Regions from separate parts of the Neorhizobium sp. LjRoot104 genome, predicted to be linked through region 1. Evidence: riboswitches for the same ligand, from Rfam matches in the RefSeq annotation. Region 1 holds a riboswitch; each other region holds the start of a gene.
The links. Region 1 has a riboswitch for cobalamin ahead of ACSQ8R_RS19140 (CbtB domain-containing protein). Riboswitches for the same ligand answer to the same signal wherever they lie in the genome.
Positions count from the first base shown of each region.

Region 2: linked by a shared signal. The riboswitch ahead of bluB (5,6-dimethylbenzimidazole synthase) and the one ahead of ACSQ8R_RS19140 (CbtB domain-containing protein) in region 1 are both predicted to bind cobalamin.
Region 3: linked by a shared signal. The riboswitch ahead of ACSQ8R_RS02145 (aromatic ring-hydroxylating oxygenase subunit alpha) and the one ahead of ACSQ8R_RS19140 (CbtB domain-containing protein) in region 1 are both predicted to bind cobalamin.

Region 1 covers NZ_CAXURS020000001.1:3,901,491-3,907,407, reverse strand. The annotation lists gene cobW (cobalamin biosynthesis protein CobW) at 1-704, opposite strand, end outside; gene ACSQ8R_RS19145 (DUF1636 family protein) at 701-1,111, opposite strand; cobalamin riboswitch at 1,217-1,423, opposite strand; cobalamin riboswitch at 1,483-1,711, shown strand; gene ACSQ8R_RS19140 (CbtB domain-containing protein) at 1,749-1,925, shown strand; gene ACSQ8R_RS19135 (CbtA family protein) at 1,938-2,702, shown strand; gene cobO (cob(I)yrinic acid a,c-diamide adenosyltransferase) at 2,699-3,313, shown strand; gene ACSQ8R_RS19125 (cobyric acid synthase) at 3,317-4,786, shown strand; gene cbiB (adenosylcobinamide-phosphate synthase CbiB) at 4,770-5,735, opposite strand; gene cobD (threonine-phosphate decarboxylase CobD) at 5,734-5,917, shown strand, end outside.
Region 2 covers NZ_CAXURS020000001.1:1,528,472-1,534,388, reverse strand. The annotation lists gene ACSQ8R_RS07850 (NADP-dependent malic enzyme) at 1-791, shown strand, start outside; gene ACSQ8R_RS07845 (hypothetical protein) at 932-1,633, shown strand; gene bluB (5,6-dimethylbenzimidazole synthase) at 1,634-2,320, opposite strand; cobalamin riboswitch at 2,402-2,589, opposite strand; gene ACSQ8R_RS07835 (TolB family protein) at 2,617-3,447, opposite strand; gene ACSQ8R_RS07830 (NAD+ synthase) at 3,464-5,137, opposite strand; gene ACSQ8R_RS07825 (GFA family protein) at 5,197-5,607, opposite strand; gene ACSQ8R_RS07820 (class II 3-deoxy-7-phosphoheptulonate synthase) at 5,761-5,917, opposite strand, start outside.
Region 3 covers NZ_CAXURS020000001.1:446,153-452,069, reverse strand. The annotation lists gene ACSQ8R_RS02160 (transporter) at 1-403, shown strand, start outside; gene ACSQ8R_RS02155 (BA14K family protein) at 473-925, opposite strand; gene ACSQ8R_RS02150 (BA14K family protein) at 1,116-1,538, opposite strand; gene ACSQ8R_RS02145 (aromatic ring-hydroxylating oxygenase subunit alpha) at 1,646-2,890, opposite strand; cobalamin riboswitch at 2,992-3,222, opposite strand; gene ACSQ8R_RS02140 (DUF6656 family protein) at 3,388-4,002, shown strand; gene ACSQ8R_RS02135 (L-threonylcarbamoyladenylate synthase) at 4,036-5,013, shown strand; gene ACSQ8R_RS02130 (FAD-binding oxidoreductase) at 5,040-5,917, shown strand, end outside.

The sequences.
Region 1 (5,917 bases):
TCGTCCTCGACGGCGAGGCCGAGGCCGATCAGCACCGCCGGATCGATGGCGCCATTGGCGGCCGAGACGATTTTCACGGCGCGCGGCAGATGCGCCGAAACGCGATCCCTGGCGGTCGCGAGGCCGGCGGCGTCGAGAAGGTCGCTCTTGGTGAGCACGATCATGTCGGCGCAGGCCACCTGGTCCTCGAACACTTCCTCGACCGGATCGTCATGGTCGATCGAGCCGTCCGCCTGGCGCTGGGCTTCGAGCGCCTCATGGTCGTCGGCGACGCGGCCTTCGGCGAGCGCCAGCCCGTCCACCACGGCAATCACAGCGTCAACCGTCACCCGCGCTTTCACGTCCGGCCACTGGAAGGCCTGGACGAGAGGCTTCGGCAGCGCGAGGCCGGAGGTCTCGATGAGGATGTGGTCGACACGCTGCTCCATGGCCAGAATTTGGTCGATCGCCGGTACGAAATCATCGGCCACGGTGCAGCAGATGCAGCCATTGGCGAGTTCGATGATGTTGTCTTCCGGGCAGCTTTCGATGCCGCAGCCCTTCAGCACGTCGCCGTCGATGCCGACATCGCCGAACTCGTTGACGATGATCGCCAGCCGCTTGCCCTTCAGGTTCTCGATCAGGTTGCGGATCAGCGTGGTCTTGCCGGCCCCCAGAAACCCGGTAACGACGGTGCAGGGAACGCGGTCGAACGAAACGCTCATGATGGCATGTCCTCGTGATGATGAAAGGGTGGGATGCGGGCCGTCATGCCCTTGCCGCGCAGGCAGGTGGGGCGGCCGCGAAGGGGAAGGAAACCGCGCTCGTCCTCGGCCAGCATCATTGCGCCGGTGACGATATCCTCGACATTGTCGAGCGACAGATGGCCGAAGACATAGGACCAGCCGCTGCGGTGGTTGAAGGCAGCGCTCGGGCTTTTTTCGCAATTGGCAAGGCAGGTGACGGGCTTGACCGCAAGCGGCTTGCCCGCGGCCGCCTCGCGCAACGCCGCGATCAGTGCGATACCCGGCCGGACCTCGCTATCTGTTTCGTCGCGGCAATTGGTGCAGACGAAAATCGTCACATCCGCAGGGCTGGCGGTCGCCGGATCATCTGGTCGGTGGTCACTCATCGGTCAGCCGCGTTCCCGCCGGGGTCGAAAAATCGGGGCGCGGAGCAGGAGGCTGAAACCGCCTGCGGTGATCGAAAAACTTCCTCCGGAGCACCCCGCCCGGTGAAGCAGAATTGTCGGACGGCAGGTCTCCTGGCTCACGGGTCGCCGCCATTTGCCTGCCTTCCCGGTTTCCCAGTGGCCTCTCGGCAAGTGGCTCGCCGCCTACAGTTGCGGGGGCAGCCGCGGCATTGATCCTGAAAAAGGGATCGCACCGCATTCTCTCTTAGCCCTCCCCGTTGCCGGAAAGGGACCATCTCCTTTCAACTAAGCCCGGTCGCTGGCCCATGTCAATGCGTCGCAAAGGCGATTGCCGTGACGCCGAATTCGTCTATAGTGACCGAGCCTATGGTGCCCGAAAGGGTTTTAGAGGGAATGCGGTGCGACGGAAATTTACCGTCCAACCCGCGGCTGCCCCCGCAACTGTAAGCGGAAAGTCTTTGCCCAAAACGGTCGTTCGGCCGTCAAGCCACTGGGAAATCCGGCCAACGGTATCCTGGGAAGGCGGGAGAAGGCGTCCGATCCGCGAGCCAGGAGACCTGCCAGAGGCGGCAAAGAACGTGAACGGCCCTCGGGTGGAGGGCGAAAGGACGAGACCATGGTACAAAATTCTGCCGCAACTGCAGTCGGCATTTCCGCTTCGAAGATCATTCCCCTCAGCATGACGGCCCTGCTCGGCCTGTTCATCGTCGGCTTTGTCGGCTTCTCGCATCTGGAAGTCGTCCACAATGCCGCGCATGACACGCGCCACTCGCTCGCCTTCCCCTGCCACTGAGGAGTTCTCCCAATGTCGTTGTTTCGTAACATCGTCTTCACGGCGGTGATCGCCGGGCTTTTGTCCGGGCTGCTGCTCACCGTGATGCAGAGCTTCTCCACGGTACCGCTGATCCTGCAGGCGGAGGTGTTTGAAAATGCCGGCGGTGAGGCCGCTCACAGCCATGACGCGGCGCCCGCAGCGGCCGGTGCGGCGGCGCCTGCTGCCGACCACCACCATGATGACGAAGCCTGGGCTCCGGCCGATGGCTTCGAGCGCTTCATCTATACGCTCGCCGCGGACATGCTGTCGGGCATCGGTTTCGCTCTCGTCCTCGTCGCCGCTTCGGAGGCATTCGGCGGGTTCCGGGGCTGGCGCGGTGGCTTGATGTTCGGCATTGCCGGCTTCCTCGTCGTCATCCTCGCACCGGGCCTCGGCCTGCCGCCGGAACTGCCCGGCATGCCGGCCGCCGAGCTCGGTCCGCGCCAGATCTGGTGGGTCTCGACGGCAGTCTGCACGGCAGTGGGTCTGGGCTTGCTCGTCTATACCCGCTCGGCCGTGTTCGCAGCGCTTGCGATCGTGCTTCTGATCGCGCCGCATCTCATCGGCGCGCCGCTGCCGCCGAGCCATGAAACGGCCGTCCCGATGGATCTTTATGCCCGCTTCGTCAACGCCGTTTATGCGACCAACCTGGTGTTCTGGGCGGTGCTCGGTGCGCTTGCCGGCGTAGTGCGCGAAAAATTCCGCGCCGGCGAGGAAGCTTCTGCCGGATCTCCGGCGAAGCTCGCTTCCCGGTGAAGGAGATCGACGAGGCTTCCGTCGAACGTCATCGCGCCAAGATGGCGAACCGCAAGGCGGTTCAGGATGCGGAAGTGGCGGAGAAGACCCAGGAAAAGGGGCTTCTCATCGTCCATACCGGATCCGGCAAGGGCAAATCCACCGCCGCCTTCGGCCTGGCGCTGCGCATGCTCGGCAACAATCGCCGGGTCGGTGTCGTGCAGTTCATCAAGGGTGCCTGGTCTACCGGCGAGCAGCCGGCGCTTGCCGTCTTCGGCGATCGTGTCGTCTGGCACACGATGGGCGAGGGCTTTACCTGGGAGACCCAGGACCTGAAGCGGGATGTCGCTGCGGCGGAAAAGGCCTGGGAAAAGGCGATCGAGCTGATGGCGGACGAGACGATCGGGCTCGTCATCCTCGATGAGCTCAACATCGCGCTCCGTTACGATTACCTGGATCTCGACAAGATCGTCGCCGCGCTGCAGGCGCGGCGGCCGGACCTGCATGTGGTCGTCACCGGCCGCAATGCCAAGCCGGCGCTGATCGAGGCGGCCGACATGGTGACCGAGATGACGCTGGTCAAGCACCACTTCAAGGCGGGCGTGAAGGCCCAGGCCGGCATCGAGTTCTAGACTATGACCGGGATCAAGCCAGCTCGGGCGCTGATGTTTCAGGGAACGGGTTCGGATGTGGGCAAGTCGCTGGTCGTGGCCGGACTTGCCCGTGCCTACAAGCTGCGTGGCCTGAAGATCATGCCGTTCAAGCCGCAGAACATGTCGAACAATGCAGCGGTGACCGCCGATGGCGGCGAGATCGGCCGGGCGCAGGCGCTGCAGGCACGCGCCGCCGGCGTGCCGCTCAGCGTCCACATGAACCCCGTACTCCTGAAGCCGCAGAGCGAGGTGGGTGCGCAGGTGGTTGTGCAGGGCAGGGTCGAAGGCAATGCAAAGGCCGCCGAATACCAGATGCTCAAGCCGAAACTGATGCCGCGGGTTCTGGAGAGTTTCGATATTCTCCGCAATCAGGCCGATCTCGTCCTGGTCGAAGGCGCCGGCAGCGCATCCGAAATCAATCTTCGCCACAACGACATCGCCAATATGGGGTTTGCCCGGGCCGCCGACGTGCCGGTGGTGCTGATCGGCGATATCGACCGGGGCGGGGTGATCGCCAGCCTTGCCGGCACCAGGCTGGTGCTCGATCCCGACGATGCGGCGATGATCCGGGGGTTTGTCGTCAACCGGTTTCGCGGCGACCCGGCCCTGTTTGCCGACGGCATGCGGATGATCGGTGATCTGACTGGCTGGCAGTCGATCGGTTTGCTGCCGCATTTTGCCGATGCGGCCAGGCTTCCGGCCGAAGATGCGCTTGGCCTCAATGCGCCTTCGGTGCGGAAGGCTGGCGCGAAGATCAGGATCGCGGTGCCGATCCTGTCGCACATATCCAATTTCGACGATCTCGATCCGCTGGAGGCGGAGCCCGACGTCGATCTGATCCGGGTTAGGCCGGAGCAGGTTATTCCCGGCGACTGCGATCTGGTGCTGCTGGTTGGTTCGAAGGCGACGATATCCGATCTGCGGGCGCTGAAGGCAGCCGGTTTCGACGTCGATATCGCCGCGCATGTCCGTCGTGGCGGTCGGGTATTCGGTCTCTGTGGCGGCTACCAGATGCTTGGAAAGACCATCTCCGATCCGGAAGGAACGGAAGGGCCGCCCGGGTCGATCGAAGGGTTTGGCTTGCTGGACGTCGAAACGGTTCTGTCGGGCGATAAACGGCTGGAGGCCGTGTCGGGCGAGAGTTTCGATGGAGTTTCGCTGTCCGGCTACGAGATGCATATCGGGCGGACATCCGGGGCAGACTGCGCGCGGCCGTTTTCGGTGATCGGCGGTGGTCCGGAAGGTGCGATATCGGCGGATGGCCGGGTCTGGGGTACCTATCTCCACGGGCTGTTTTCCAACGACCGGCAGCGGTCGGCCTGGCTGACGCGGCTCGGGGGCTCTGCATCGGGCCTTGATTACGAGGCAGGCGTGGACGCTGTGCTCGACCGGCTGGCCGGCCATATGGAAAAGCATCTCGATCTCGACGGGCTGCTCAAACTTGCCAGATGATCAGCGCCAGAAGGCCGAAAAGGCCGATCAGCAGGGCGTCGGCGACGCGGGCGAGTTTCAGCGCGCGGCGAATGTCGTGGTGGTTGAGTTCGGAACGTCCGCCCTCGCCCATGAAACCCGCCTCGATCATCCGGCCTCCATAGCTGCGCGGGCCGGCGAGCGCTATGCCGAGCGCGCCGGCCATGGCCGCTTCGGGCCAGCCGGCATTCGGCGAACGGTGATGGCGGGCATCCCGCCGGACGGCCCGGATCGCGTTGCCGGGCGAGGCGTGGTCGATGAGGCCCGCCGCGACCACGAAAAGAAGGGCGCTCAGGCGCGAGGCGGGCAGGTTGATGAGATCGTCGAAACGCGCCGCCGCCCAGCCGAAGGCTTCGTAACGCGGCGATTTGTGGCCGATCATGCTGTCGGCGGTATTGGCCGCCTTGTAGCCGACGCCACCCGCAAGACCGAATATCCCCATCCAGAAGGCCGGCGCCACGACGCCGTCCGAGAAATTCTCCGCCAGGCTCTCGATCGCCGCGCGGCAGACGGCGGCTTCATCGAGCTTTTCCGGGTCGCGCCCGACGATTTTCGAGACGGCCTTGCGCCCGGCTTCGAGCCCTCCGTCTCTCAGCGCCGTCGCGACGGCCTCGACATGGCTTTCAAGGCTTTTCTGCGCCGGCAGGGTCGCGGCGATCAGAACCAGCAGGATCGGCCCAAGCGGGATGATCATAAGGTCGTATTCGATCACCAGGCCGAGCAGGGTTGTGATGCCGAGGAGCGCCAGAAGGGCGAACACGCCCTTTCGTTTCCGCTTGGAAAAGCCGTCGCTTTCCCGGTTCAAGTCGCCGTCCAGCCGGGATATCAGTGCGCCAATCCAGGTGACGGGATGGCCGATGCGCCGGAACAGCCAGTCCGGATAACCGAAGATGCGCTCCACGATCAGGGCAGAAAATGCGAGAAGGAACATGAAGTTGGCAGACCCTGATATTGGCGAAGGGATTGGCGGTCCGATACAGCACGGCGGCAATCTTTCCCGCGCCCGGGCGCTGTTTCGCCACGCGCCGGAACCCTGGATCGATCTCTCCACCGGTATCAGCCCGCATTCCTACCCGCATTCGCCGCTGCCCGGCAATGTTTTCGCGCGACTGC
Region 2 (5,917 bases), 2.4 Mb from region 1:
ACCCGGAAGACGATCCGCGCTATCGCGACTATGTCGACGAATATTTCGCCCTGGTCGGCCGCGAAGGCATCAATCCGGAAGCGGCGCGCACCATCGTGCGCACCAACAACACGGTGATCGGCGCGCTCGCGGTCAAGCGCGGCGATGCGGATGCGCTGATCTGCGGCGTCGAAGGCCGTTACGACAAGCATCTCAGCGACGTGAACCAGATCATCGGCAAGCGGCCGGACGTCTGCGCCTTCTCGGGCCTCAGCCTGGTGATCTCCCAGCGCGGTGCGATGTTCTTCACCGACACTTTCGTCAACTACAACCCGTCCGCGCAGGAGATCGCCGAGATCACGGTTCTCGCGGCCGAGGAAATCCGCCGGTTCGGCATCACTCCGAAGGCGGCGCTGATCTGCCATTCGAATTTCGGCTCGCGCGATTCGGAAAGCGCCCAGAAGATGCGGGCTGCCCTGAAGCTGGTGCGCCAGCGTGCGCCGGAACTCGAAGTCGACGGCGAAATGCAGGGCGGCTCCGCCCTGTCCGAAACGCTGCGCAAGCGGGCCATGCCGAACAGCTCGCTCACCGGCGAAGCCAACCTGCTGGTCTTCCCGAACCTCGACGCGGCAAACATCTCGCTCGGCCTCGTGCGCAACCTGACGGACGCCCTGCATGTCGGGCCCATCCTTCTCGGGGCGGCCCGGCCGGCGCATATCCTGTCGTCCTCGGTCACGTCGCGCGGCGTGGTGAACATGGCGGCCCTGGCCGTCGTGGAAGCATCGCAGCCAAATTTACAAATTCAATCTTAAGTTGTTTAAACTCGCGATTGGCGTGAGCCCCGTTGGGGGCTCACACCGTATCTGAGATCTGTTTTCACATGCGGTGATCGCCGCTTTATGAGATTGTCAACCGGCACGTTCCATGATGCCATCTCCAAACTCTGGAGAGGATGCCGGAATTGCCGATCCCGCTTCGCGGCCTGCTGACCATACCGCTGTTTTTCCTGCCTGCCGCAGCGCTGGCGGGGGACCCCGCCGTTTGCGCGGCGCTTTACCGGAAACTTGGCAATAGCCCGCAGATCATCGGCAGCACGTCCGCGGCACGCAGCTATGCCCAGCAGCTCGGCGAATACAATACCGATATCCGGGAGCTCAGGATCGACATGCGCCGCGCCGGTTGCGGCAATGGCAGCGTCGTGGTTTTGGGCGGCCCGAATGCCGAGGTCTGCGGCCAGATGCGGGATGCGCTGGACAGAATGGAGCAGAGCCGCGATGCGCTGGCGGCGGAACGGAATAGTTCGCGGCAGATGATCCTGCCCTCGGAAGAGCGGAATGCCATTCTCGCCGCCATTCGCGAACAGCGCTGCATCCCCTCTTTCGAACCGCTGCCGCCTGTTATCGACGATCGGCGAAAGGTGCCGGGGATCGAACTTCCGAAGGAAGAGCAGCCCTATTCCGGGATCACCAACCTGCGCACCCGCCCGCCACAAAAGCCACAGGCAGCCGCCGTCCAGCCGCCGATACTCACACCGCCACCGGAGCGGGCCTACGATCCGAACAGGAAGGTGCGCACCGTCGGGCCGACCTTCCTGCCCGACGAGAGTATCGATCTCAGCAATCCGAAATCGGCAGGACCGCAGCCGCAGCAATAGTCAGCGGTTCTCCCATCGGTCATGAAACACCAGTTCGTCCAGAGTCAGGCGCTGGCGCCAGCCCTTGAGCGCCAGCTCCGGCTCGCCATAGAGCCGATCGACGTAACCGAGGCAGAGCCAGGCGATGATCTCGATGCGGTCGGGAATGCCAAGCAGCCCGCGCACGTCCTCGTCGTGAAAGATGCTGACCCAGCCGACGCCGACGCCTTCGGCCCTGGCCGCAAGCCAGAGGTTCTGCACGGCGCAGACGGTCGAATAGGCGTCCATGCGCGAATTGTGGGTACGGCCGAGCACAACCGGGCCGGCGCGATCGGGATCGCAGGTGACGCAGATCGACAGTGGCGCCTTGCGGATGCCTTCGAGCTTGAGACTGCGATAGAGGTCGCGGCTTTCATCCGGAAACATCTCCGCGGCTTCGTCATTGGCGCGCGAGAAGGCGGTCCATGCGGCCTCCCGCACCGCCTGATCGCGGATGAGGATGAAATTCCAGGGCTGCATGAAGCCGACGGAGGGAGCTGCATGCGCAGCGCCAAGCAGTCGCCTTACCAGGTCGTCCGGCAGCGGATCGGGCAGGAACTGGTCGCGCACGTCGCGGCGGGTCTCGATCGCCCGATAAACGGCCGTACGTTCGGCCTTGGAAAATTCACCGGCGGGCCGCAAGGCATGCGCAAAAGGGTCAGGTCGCATCGTTTATCCCCAACAATGCCGTCGCTCCCCAGCCTTTCGGAAGCAAGGAGAGGTCCGAAACCTTGCCGCCGTCCGCGCGGGTTCGGTCTATCGTGTCAGGCCGGTCTTCTGACTTGGCTTCGTCCGCCTCCCGCCGCGGCCTTCCCGGTTTCCCAGTGGCTGAATTCCTGCGGCCGGGCGTCCACCTCACAGCGTTGGGCACGTTCCGGTTCCACCCCGGATTCCCGATTCTCCGGCTTGTCGCCGGCACCTGACCGGATCAGTTATGCCCCTACCCAGTCTTCGCCGCAAGACGCTCATGCGACAGGGAAATAGCGTACATAGACGAATTCATCACCATCCGGCGACCAGTTGGGCGAGTTCATCGTGCCCTGCCCGCCGAAGAGATCGAACAGCGTCTCGGCATTGCCGCCGTCGATGTCCATCAGCCGGACGCGGACGTCGAGATCACGCGGATGGTCGAGGACATCGGCGTCGTAGGAGATGAAGACGATCTTGTCACCCTTCGGCGACGGATGTGGAAACCAGTCGCCGTAATCGCTGTCGGTGATCCGCTCCGCCGGACCACCGGCGGCCGGAACGCGCCAGATCTGCATGAGCCCGCTGCGGCTGGAGTTGAAATAGATCCACTTGCCGTCGGGCGAATAATCCGGCCCGTCATTGCGGCCCTCGCCAAAGGTCAGCCTGGTCTCCTCACCGCCTTCGATACCGATCGTATAAATGTCGAATTCGTCGCCGCGGATGCCGCAATAGGCGAAGCTTTTTCCGTCGGGCGACCAGCCATGCCAGTAGGACGGCAGGTTCCGGGTCACTAGCCTCGGTACACCGCCACCGACGGGAAGCACATAGATCGCCGACTTGCCGAACTCCACCTTGTCGGAAATGGCGATCAGCGAACCGTCAGGCGAAATGCCGTGGTCGTTGTTGCATTGCAGGGCAAAGCCCGTATCGACAAGTTGCGGACCGCCGTCACCGTCCGGTGACAGCCGATAGATCAGGCCCTCGCTGTTCAGCATCAGATATTGCCCGTCCGGAGACCAGTTGGGCGCCTCGAACAGGGCTTCCGTCTGCCAGACCACCCGCATCGTCCGGCTTCGGATGTTGAAGATCTCGACCGAGCTGCGCAGGGCCATGATCCCTCTCCTACCGGTCCCGGAACCGGTTGGTGATCGGGTAACGCCGGTCGCGGCCGAAATTCTTCTTGGTGATTTTTACCCCGGGCGCCGATTGCCGCCGCTTGTATTCGGCGAGATACAGGAGGTGCTCGATCCGGTGCACGGTGGCGATATCATGCCCGCGGGCGATGATCTCCTCGGTGCCCATCTCCAGCTCGACAAGGCATTCCAGGATATCGTCGAGTACCGGATAGGGCGGCAGCGAATCCTGGTCGGTCTGGTTGGGCCGAAGTTCCGCGGATGGGGCCTTGGAGATGATGTTCTTCGGGATCACCTCGCCGCTCGGGCCGAGCGCCGTCGGCGGCAGGTGTTGGTTGCGCCAAGCGGACAGCGCATAGACCTGCATCTTGTAGAGGTCCTTGATCGGGTTGAAGCCGCCGTTCATGTCGCCGTAGAGGGTGGCGTAACCGACCGACATTTCCGACTTGTTGCCGGTCGTCACCACCATCGAGCCGAACTTGTTGGAGATCGCCATCAGGATCGTGCCGCGGGCGCGGCTCTGGAGGTTCTCCTCGGTAATGCCCTCCTCGGTTACCTCGAACAGTTCGGCCAGCGCCGACGAAAAGCCGTCCACCGGCTCGGCGATCTGCACGATGTCGTAACGGCAGCCGAGCGCCCTGGCGCAATCGGCGGCGTCCTTCAGCGAGTCCTCCGACGTATAGCGATAGGGCAGCATCACCGTGCGCACCCTCTCCTCGCCGAGCGCATCGACGGCGATCGCCGCGCAGATCGCGCTGTCGATACCACCGGACAGGCCGAGCACGACCGACTTGAAGCCGTTCTTGTTGACGTAATCGCGGAAACCGAGAAGGCAGGCGCGGTAATCCGCCTCCTCCTTTTCCGGAATGCGCGCCATCGGCCCTCGGGCGCAATGCCAGGTCTCGCCAATCCGTCTCCACTCGGTGACGGCAACGGCCGGCTCGAACTGGCTCATCTGGAAGGCAAGCGACTTGTCCACATTGAAGGCGAAGCTGGCGCCGTCGAAGACCAGTTCGTCCTGGCCGCCGAGCTGAGCCGCATAGATCATCGGCAGGCCGGTCTCGATCACCTGCTTCAGGACGACCTGGTGGCGGATATCCACCTTGCCGCGATAATAGGGCGAACCGTTCGGCACCAGCAGGATTTCCGCGCCGCTCTCCGACAGCGTCTCGCAGACGCCGAGATCGCCCCAGATGTCCTCGCAGATCGGGATGCCGAGCCGCACGCCGCGGAAATTGACCGGTCCCGGCATCTCGCCGGCGATGAAGACGCGTTTCTCGTCGAACTCGCCATAGTTCGGCAGGTCGATCTTGTCGCGCACGGCGATCACCTTGCCGCCGTCGAGCACAGCGATCGAATTGTGGCGACCCTCCTTGCCCAGGCGCGGAAAACCGATGATGACGCCGGGACCGCCGTCGGCCGTATCGGCCGCGAGCTCCTCGACCGCCTTCAGGCACGCCTTCAGGAAAGCCGGCTTCAGAACGAGGTCTTCAGGCGGATAACCGGACAGGAAAAGCTCGGTGAAAAGAACGATATCCGCCTCCTCGCGGGCGGCATCTCTTCGGGCTTCTCGGGCCAGCGCCAGATTGCCGGCGATATCGCCGACGGTCGGGTTGAGCTGGGCGACGGCGATGCGGAAGGTCTGGCTGATGTCCTGGGTCATGGTACCGATTTAGCGTCCGCAGCAGATGGGGGCAACGTGTTCCGAGAGTTTTTTGTCCGTCAGGCGGATGTGGGCCGATCGTCCGGATAATGCGGCACGCCGTCCTCGGGCAATTCATAGAAATCCGCCTTGTCGGCGCAATAGATGTGCTCGCCCATGACAAGCCCGCTCGGCTGGTCGAAGGCGCCCGCCAGGATCGAAATGCTCTGTGCGCCCTCCGCCTGCCAGAACAGCGCCGAGCCGCATTGCGAGCAGAAGCCGCGCCGCGCTTCATCGCTGGCGCGATACCAGCTGAGCGCCTCCTCGCCTTCGAGCGTCATGTTCTCGACGCGAACGCTGGTCGCCGCGTAGTAAATCCCGGTCTGACGGCGGCATTGCGAACAATGGCAAGCCGTAACCGTCCGCAGCGGACCGACCGTTTCAAACCGGATCGCACCGCACAGGCAACGACCGCTGTTCTTCTGCTCCATGCAACATCCCCGACGAAAGCAACATGCTCAGTGTCGCGAGCGCGGGCCACGGGGTCAAATCTATTCGGCTGATCATGCCATCAGGGGAAATAATAGTAAAAGGCCAGCGTCACCGCCGGCCTTCTCCGATTTTCAGCTACCGTGCGTGGCAGTTCAGCCGTTGACGACCATCCGCTTTTCGTCGCGACCGCTCTTCATCCGCTCGGCGAGCAGGAAGGCCAGTTCCAGCGCCTGGTCGGCGTTGAGACGCGGATCGCAATGGGTATGGTAACGGTCCTGCAGGTCGCCGGCCGAGACCGCACGGGCGCCG
Region 3 (5,917 bases), 3.5 Mb from region 1:
GGTCAGGCTGCACCGGCATCTGAGAACCGTGCTGACGCTGCTCAGGCGCGCCGCGGCGACCGACGACGACGAGATGCCGCCCGGTTTCGACGACGCCGCCGCGCGGCTGATCGGAAGGCTGGAGGCGGCGGACCACGACGTCTACGCGCTACAGGAACGCGCCCGGCTGCTGCACGAGGAAATCGACTCGAAGCTCTCCTCCGAAACCAACCGGCACCTCTACATCCTGTCGCTAATGACCGCCTTCCTGCTGCCGCCGACCTTGGTCACCGGCTTTTTCGGGATGAACACCTCGTCGCTGCCTTTCGAAGGGGGTTCCGGCGGGACGGCCTATGCCTTCGGCCTGATCGGCGTTTCGGTGCTGGCCGCCTGGTGGCTGTTGAAGCGCACCGGAATTCTCTGACCGCTGAACAAATGAAAACCCGCCCGGCTATGATACCGGACGGGTTGGATAGTGCCTGTCAGGGCGCTCTTAGAAATAAGGCGAATAGCAGGTCTGGCGTGGGCCGTAATTCGGCTGGAACGAGTTCGAATAGGCGTCGTAGGACCGGTAGCGGTCAGCGCACCATTCGTAATGGCGCGGATTGATGTCGTCCCCTCCGCCATAGACCGGCGCCGGCTCGACATAACGCGGCTGGGCAGCGATGGCGCCGCCGATCAGGGCGCCGGCACCGAATGCCGCCAGCGGAAACCAGTAACCGTTGTGGCGGCGATAGCCCGGACGGTAGTCGCGATAACCGCGATGCCCACGATACCAGCCGCCGCCATGACGACGGTACTGCACGAGGGTGACCTCCGCATTGGCGTTCGTTTCGATCCCGGCGGCCGGAGCGGCCGGCAGCGGCATCGCCTGAGCCGGCATCAGAGAGCCGGCGAGAACGGCAACGGAGATGCCCGCAACCGCGATGTTCTTCAAAAGAGTCATGTTCAGTCCCCAGATCCCTTGTCCATGTTTCAATTTTCGACAGCCACTTGTTTTAATATGCAGCGGATTTGAAATTTGCCGAGACCTTAGGAAGTTCATCCTGAATGCGCAATTAACGGGCCCCGCGACGAAGCAAGCCCGGTTGCGGCTTGTCCGCGACCGGGCTTGGCTTCAGATGAACGATGCGTGCTTATCTGTAAGGCGAGATGCAGCGTGCCCGCACGCCGGCGCGCGGCACATAGGTGTCGTCCCAGGCGCGGTAGGTGCGATAACGGCTTTCACACCAGGCGACGTGCCGGTTCGAATACTGCGCGCGGGGGGCTTGAATAGCACCACCGATGATCGCGCCGGCACCGAAGGCCGCCAGCGGGAACCAGAAACCGTTGTGATAGCGATAGCCGGCGCGACGGTCACGGTAACCGCGATGACCCCTGTACCAGCCGTAGCGGTCACGCCGGAAGTCGCGACGGTACTGGACATTGGTGACATCGCCCGCGGCCGAAATGCCGGAGGGAGGAGCCGGCATCTGAATGGCCTGCGCTGGCACAAGCCCGGCAAACGTGGTCGCGACGGCAACTGCCACCGCTGTCAGGCGTAGACGAAATGCGTTCATGCGGGGTGTTTCCTCATCTGATTTTTAATCAGAAAACAACGCCGGACGAAGCAATCGGTTCCTGGAGGCAGGCCAGGCGCCGATCAACGCCGATCACGAGCTGGCGATCATGCGACGATCGAAAGCTTCGCCTGGTCGCCCTGCAGCCGGTTCACCATGAAGTTCGAATACCATTCGACGAACTGCATGACGCCACCCTCGTGGAGCACGGAATAGGGACCCGGCTCATAGGCGGGCGAGCGGATGCCGAAGGCGTTTTCCTCGACGATCTGGCGGTCCTGGTCGTTGGTCATGTTCCAGACATGCGTCAGCTCTTCGAGATTGTAGTCGACGCCCTCGACCGCATCCTTGTGAACAAGCCATTTGGTGGTGACCGCCGTTTCCTCCGGCCCGAGCGGGGTGACGCGGAACGAGATCGCGTGGTCGCCGAGAATGTGGTTCCAGCTGCTCGGATAGTGGAAGAGCAGCATGGTGCCGATCGAATTGATCGTCACGTCGTCCGAGAGCTTGCGCTGCACGGCGTTGCGGCCGCTCATCGTGTAGCTCTCGGCATCCTCGATCAGCGGCATGCGCGCGACGCGGAACTGGCCGGTTTCGTCCATGCGGAATTCGCTCGGCAACCCCGCCTCCTCGCAGCGCTGCCAATGGGCGGCGATGACAGGATCGTCCTTGGCACCCTGGACGCCGGTCGCGGTCGGCGATTCCGGATAGGTGCGGCAGAGTTCCGGATGGTTCGCGGCGCAGTGGTAGCACTCGCGGTTGTTTTCCCAGACGAGCTTCCAGTTGCCCTTCTCGATGATCGTCGACTGGTGCGCGACCTTGGCTTCCGACAGGCGATGCGGGGCCAGATAGGGTTCGATCGCGGCGCGGACCGGCGCGAAATCAGGCGCTTCGTTGGCAAGGCAGATGAAGATGTAGCCGGCGACGCTCTCGCAATGGACCTTCTTCATGCTGAACTGGGTCTTGTCGAAATCCTGGCCCATCTGGCGGCCGACCAGAAGCGAGCCGTCCAGCTCGTAGGTCCATTGATGGTAGGGACATACGAGCCGGACCGCCGAGCCATGCTCCTTGGTGCAGACGCGGCTGCCGCGATGGCGGCAGGTATTGTGCAGCGCGCGGATCTGGTTGTCGCGACCGCGCACGACGACCACCGGATAATCGCCGATCTGCAGGGTGAAATAGGCTCCGGCCTTCGGCAGCTCGCAATCATGTCCGACGAACAGCCAGTCGCGATACCAGATCATTTCCAGATCGAGCTTGAAATAGGCGGGATCGGTATAGAAGGGCTGCTCGAGGCTGAAGCCTTCACGACGGTTCTTGAGCTGCCGCAGGGCCTGATTGCGAATTTCCATATTACCTTCCTCGTCAATGTGGACAGCGGAAGGACATGGAAATGCCGGCCGGCCTGAAAGCCCGCGCAACACCCTGTCCCGAACGCCCGCCGCGTCCGGTCGTCATCTTTTGTCCCGAGGCTGGTTTCCGGGCTCAGGAGCTTGTCCCTGGGAGGGACCGGCTCGGCGCCTTCCCGGGCGGCCTTTGCGGCTCTTTCCCAGTGGCTCATGCCGTGCCTTGTTGCTCCACCACCGTTGCGGGGGCAGCGCCGGATCGGATTTTGAAAACCCCTGCCGGCTTCCCAATTCTCCGCCTTCCCTAGTCAGGCGGCACCTCAAGATCGAGGCGGATATAACCATCGAGCGAGCGTGTCGCATAGGCAACATTGCGACATCGGCAACCGCGTTGGCGACAGCGGCGAAACGGCCCAGAATGCAACACTCCAGCTCCGCGAAAGCGAAACCTGTCATTAAGGGATAAGCCATAAAATCCCGGCGTGAATGGGAGCGACGCCACCGTGCAGGCCAAGGGAAAGATCCGTTATTACAAAGCTCCTCCACCAACGCCTCCAGCGCCGGTGGTGGCAAAGACCGCGTCCCATTCCGAATTCCTCCGGACAGGGCGCATCGCCCGCTACAATCCGATCTGGCTGCCGGAAGAGCGTCGCTACCTCACCCACACCGAAGTCGCAGAGCGCACGGGCAAAAGGCTCGAGGCCGCCGGTGAAACGAGCCACAACCGGATCAACTCCTTCCACCGCTCGATCCAGTTCCCGAAGATCATCTTTCACCACACGCTCGATGAGCGGCCGCATCTCGGCTATTGCCACGTCACTGCGGCGAGAACGCTTCTTCCGCGCGGCGTCCCGGTGAGCTGGTCGTTCTATATCGCCAACTTCTTCTCCAAGATCGGCGAGGAGGAAACCTTCTTCGAGCATATCAGCCCGGCCTATTCACGTATGTACTTTGCCGTCGCGGTCGAACGCGAGGCAGGTCAGCCGCTGCAGATCAACCGCACGATCCGCAAGAACGGCCTGCTGTTCCAGACCAACGATCCGATGGAAGCCATCAAGAACGTCCTGATGCTCGGCACTTCCAACGAAATGCTTCGCGAGATCATCAAAAGGCTTTGAAGACGCCACGGGCCGCGTTATTGACGGGCGGACATGACGGCTCAAATCATCGACATCACCCGGGATCATGACGGCGCGCTCGCCCAAGCCTGCGCCGTGCTTGGCGACGGGCTTCCCGTCGCGATCCCGACCGAGACGGTCTACGGGCTTGCGGCGGATGCCACCAATCCCGCCGCCATCACGCGCATTTACGAGACCAAGGGCCGGCCGCGCTTCAATCCGCTGATCTGCCACATGTCGGATCTCGACATGGCCGAGCGTTACGCCGTCTTCGACCCGATCTCGCGCAGGCTTGCCGGAGCTTTCTGGCCAGGGCCTCTTACCCTGATCCTTCGCCTGAAGCCCGAAAGCGGCATCCACGCGCTGGCGACGGCCGGGCTCGATACGGTCGGCATCCGGCTCCCCAAGGGTTTCGCCTCCGAACTGATCCGCGCCTTCGGCAAGCCGCTCGCGGCTCCCAGCGCCAATACGTCCGGCAAGGTGAGCCCGACCAGCGCAGCCCACGTCGCCGACGATCTGGGCGACAAGCTGGCGTTGATCATCGACGGCGGCGCGGCCCCGGTCGGTGTGGAATCGACCATCGTTCGGGTCGAGAACGGAGTGATCCGGCTGCTGCGGCCAGGCGGGGTAGCCGCGGAAGAGATCGAGAAGGCGACCGGGCTTGCGGTGATCCGGCCGGAGGGACCGACGGCAATCATCGAGGCTCCCGGCATGCTGGCCTCTCATTATGCGCCGGGTGCAGCGGTCAGGCTCAACGCCGACCATGTCGAGGCGGGCGAGGCATTGATCCGGCTCGGTTCGGCCCCGGTCAGGGGAATGAAACTCGCCGCAGCGGTTTTTGACCTGAGCCCGTCCGGCGACCTTGCGCAGGCGGCGGCAAACCTGTTCGATTACCTGAAGCGCGCCGACGCCACCGGCGCCGTCAGTATCGCCGTCACGCCCATTCCCGACCATGGGCTCGGCGAGGCCATCAACGACCGGCTGGCAAGGGCGGCCGCCCCCCGGGAATAAGCCGGGGCTAATAGGAGGAGACGCTTATGGACATTTCAGGGCCGAAACCAGAGCTTCTCGACCGCTTCGCGGCGATCGTCGGCGAGAACCACGTCCTGCGCGATGCCCGCGATCTTGCGCCTCATCTCATCGAGGGCCGCGGGCTCTACAAAGGTTCGTCGCCCATGCTCCTGAAGCCGGGTTCGGTCGAGGAAGTGTCAGCGATCCTGAAGCTTGCAAGCGAAACCGGCACGCCGATAGTGCCGCAGACCGGCAATACCGGCCTCGTCGGGGGGCAGACCCCGCGCACCGCTGGCCACGACCTGATCGTCTCGCTCGAACGCATGAACCGCATCCGGGACGTCGATCCGGTCGCAAACGTGCTGGTCGCCGATGCCGGGGCGATCCTTGCGGACGTGCAGAAGGCGGCGGAAGCCGTCGACCGGCTGTTTCCGCTGTCGCTTGGCTCCGAAGGGTCCTGCCGCATCGGCGGCAACCTTTCCACCAATGCCGGCGGCACAGCCGTACTCGCCTACGGCAATACCCGCCAGCTCTGCCTCGGGCTCGAAGTGGTGCTGCCGACCGGCGAAATCTGGGACGGACTGCGCCGGCTCAAGAAGGACAATACCGGCTACGACCTGCGCGACCTGTTCATCGGCGCGGAAGGCACGCTCGGCATCATTACCGGCGCCGTGCTGAAACTCTTTCCGCAGCCGGTCGGGCACCAGGTGGCACTCGCGGGCCTCGCCTCGCCGGCGGATGCGCTGAAACTCTTCGAGCGGGCCTCGAACCTCTGCGGCACGGCGCTGACCGGTTTCGAGATGATGCCGCGCATCGGCATCGAATTCGTGACCCGGCATATCGAGGGCGTGCGCGATCCGCTCTCCGAGCCGCATCCGTGGTACGCGCTGATCGACATCTCGAC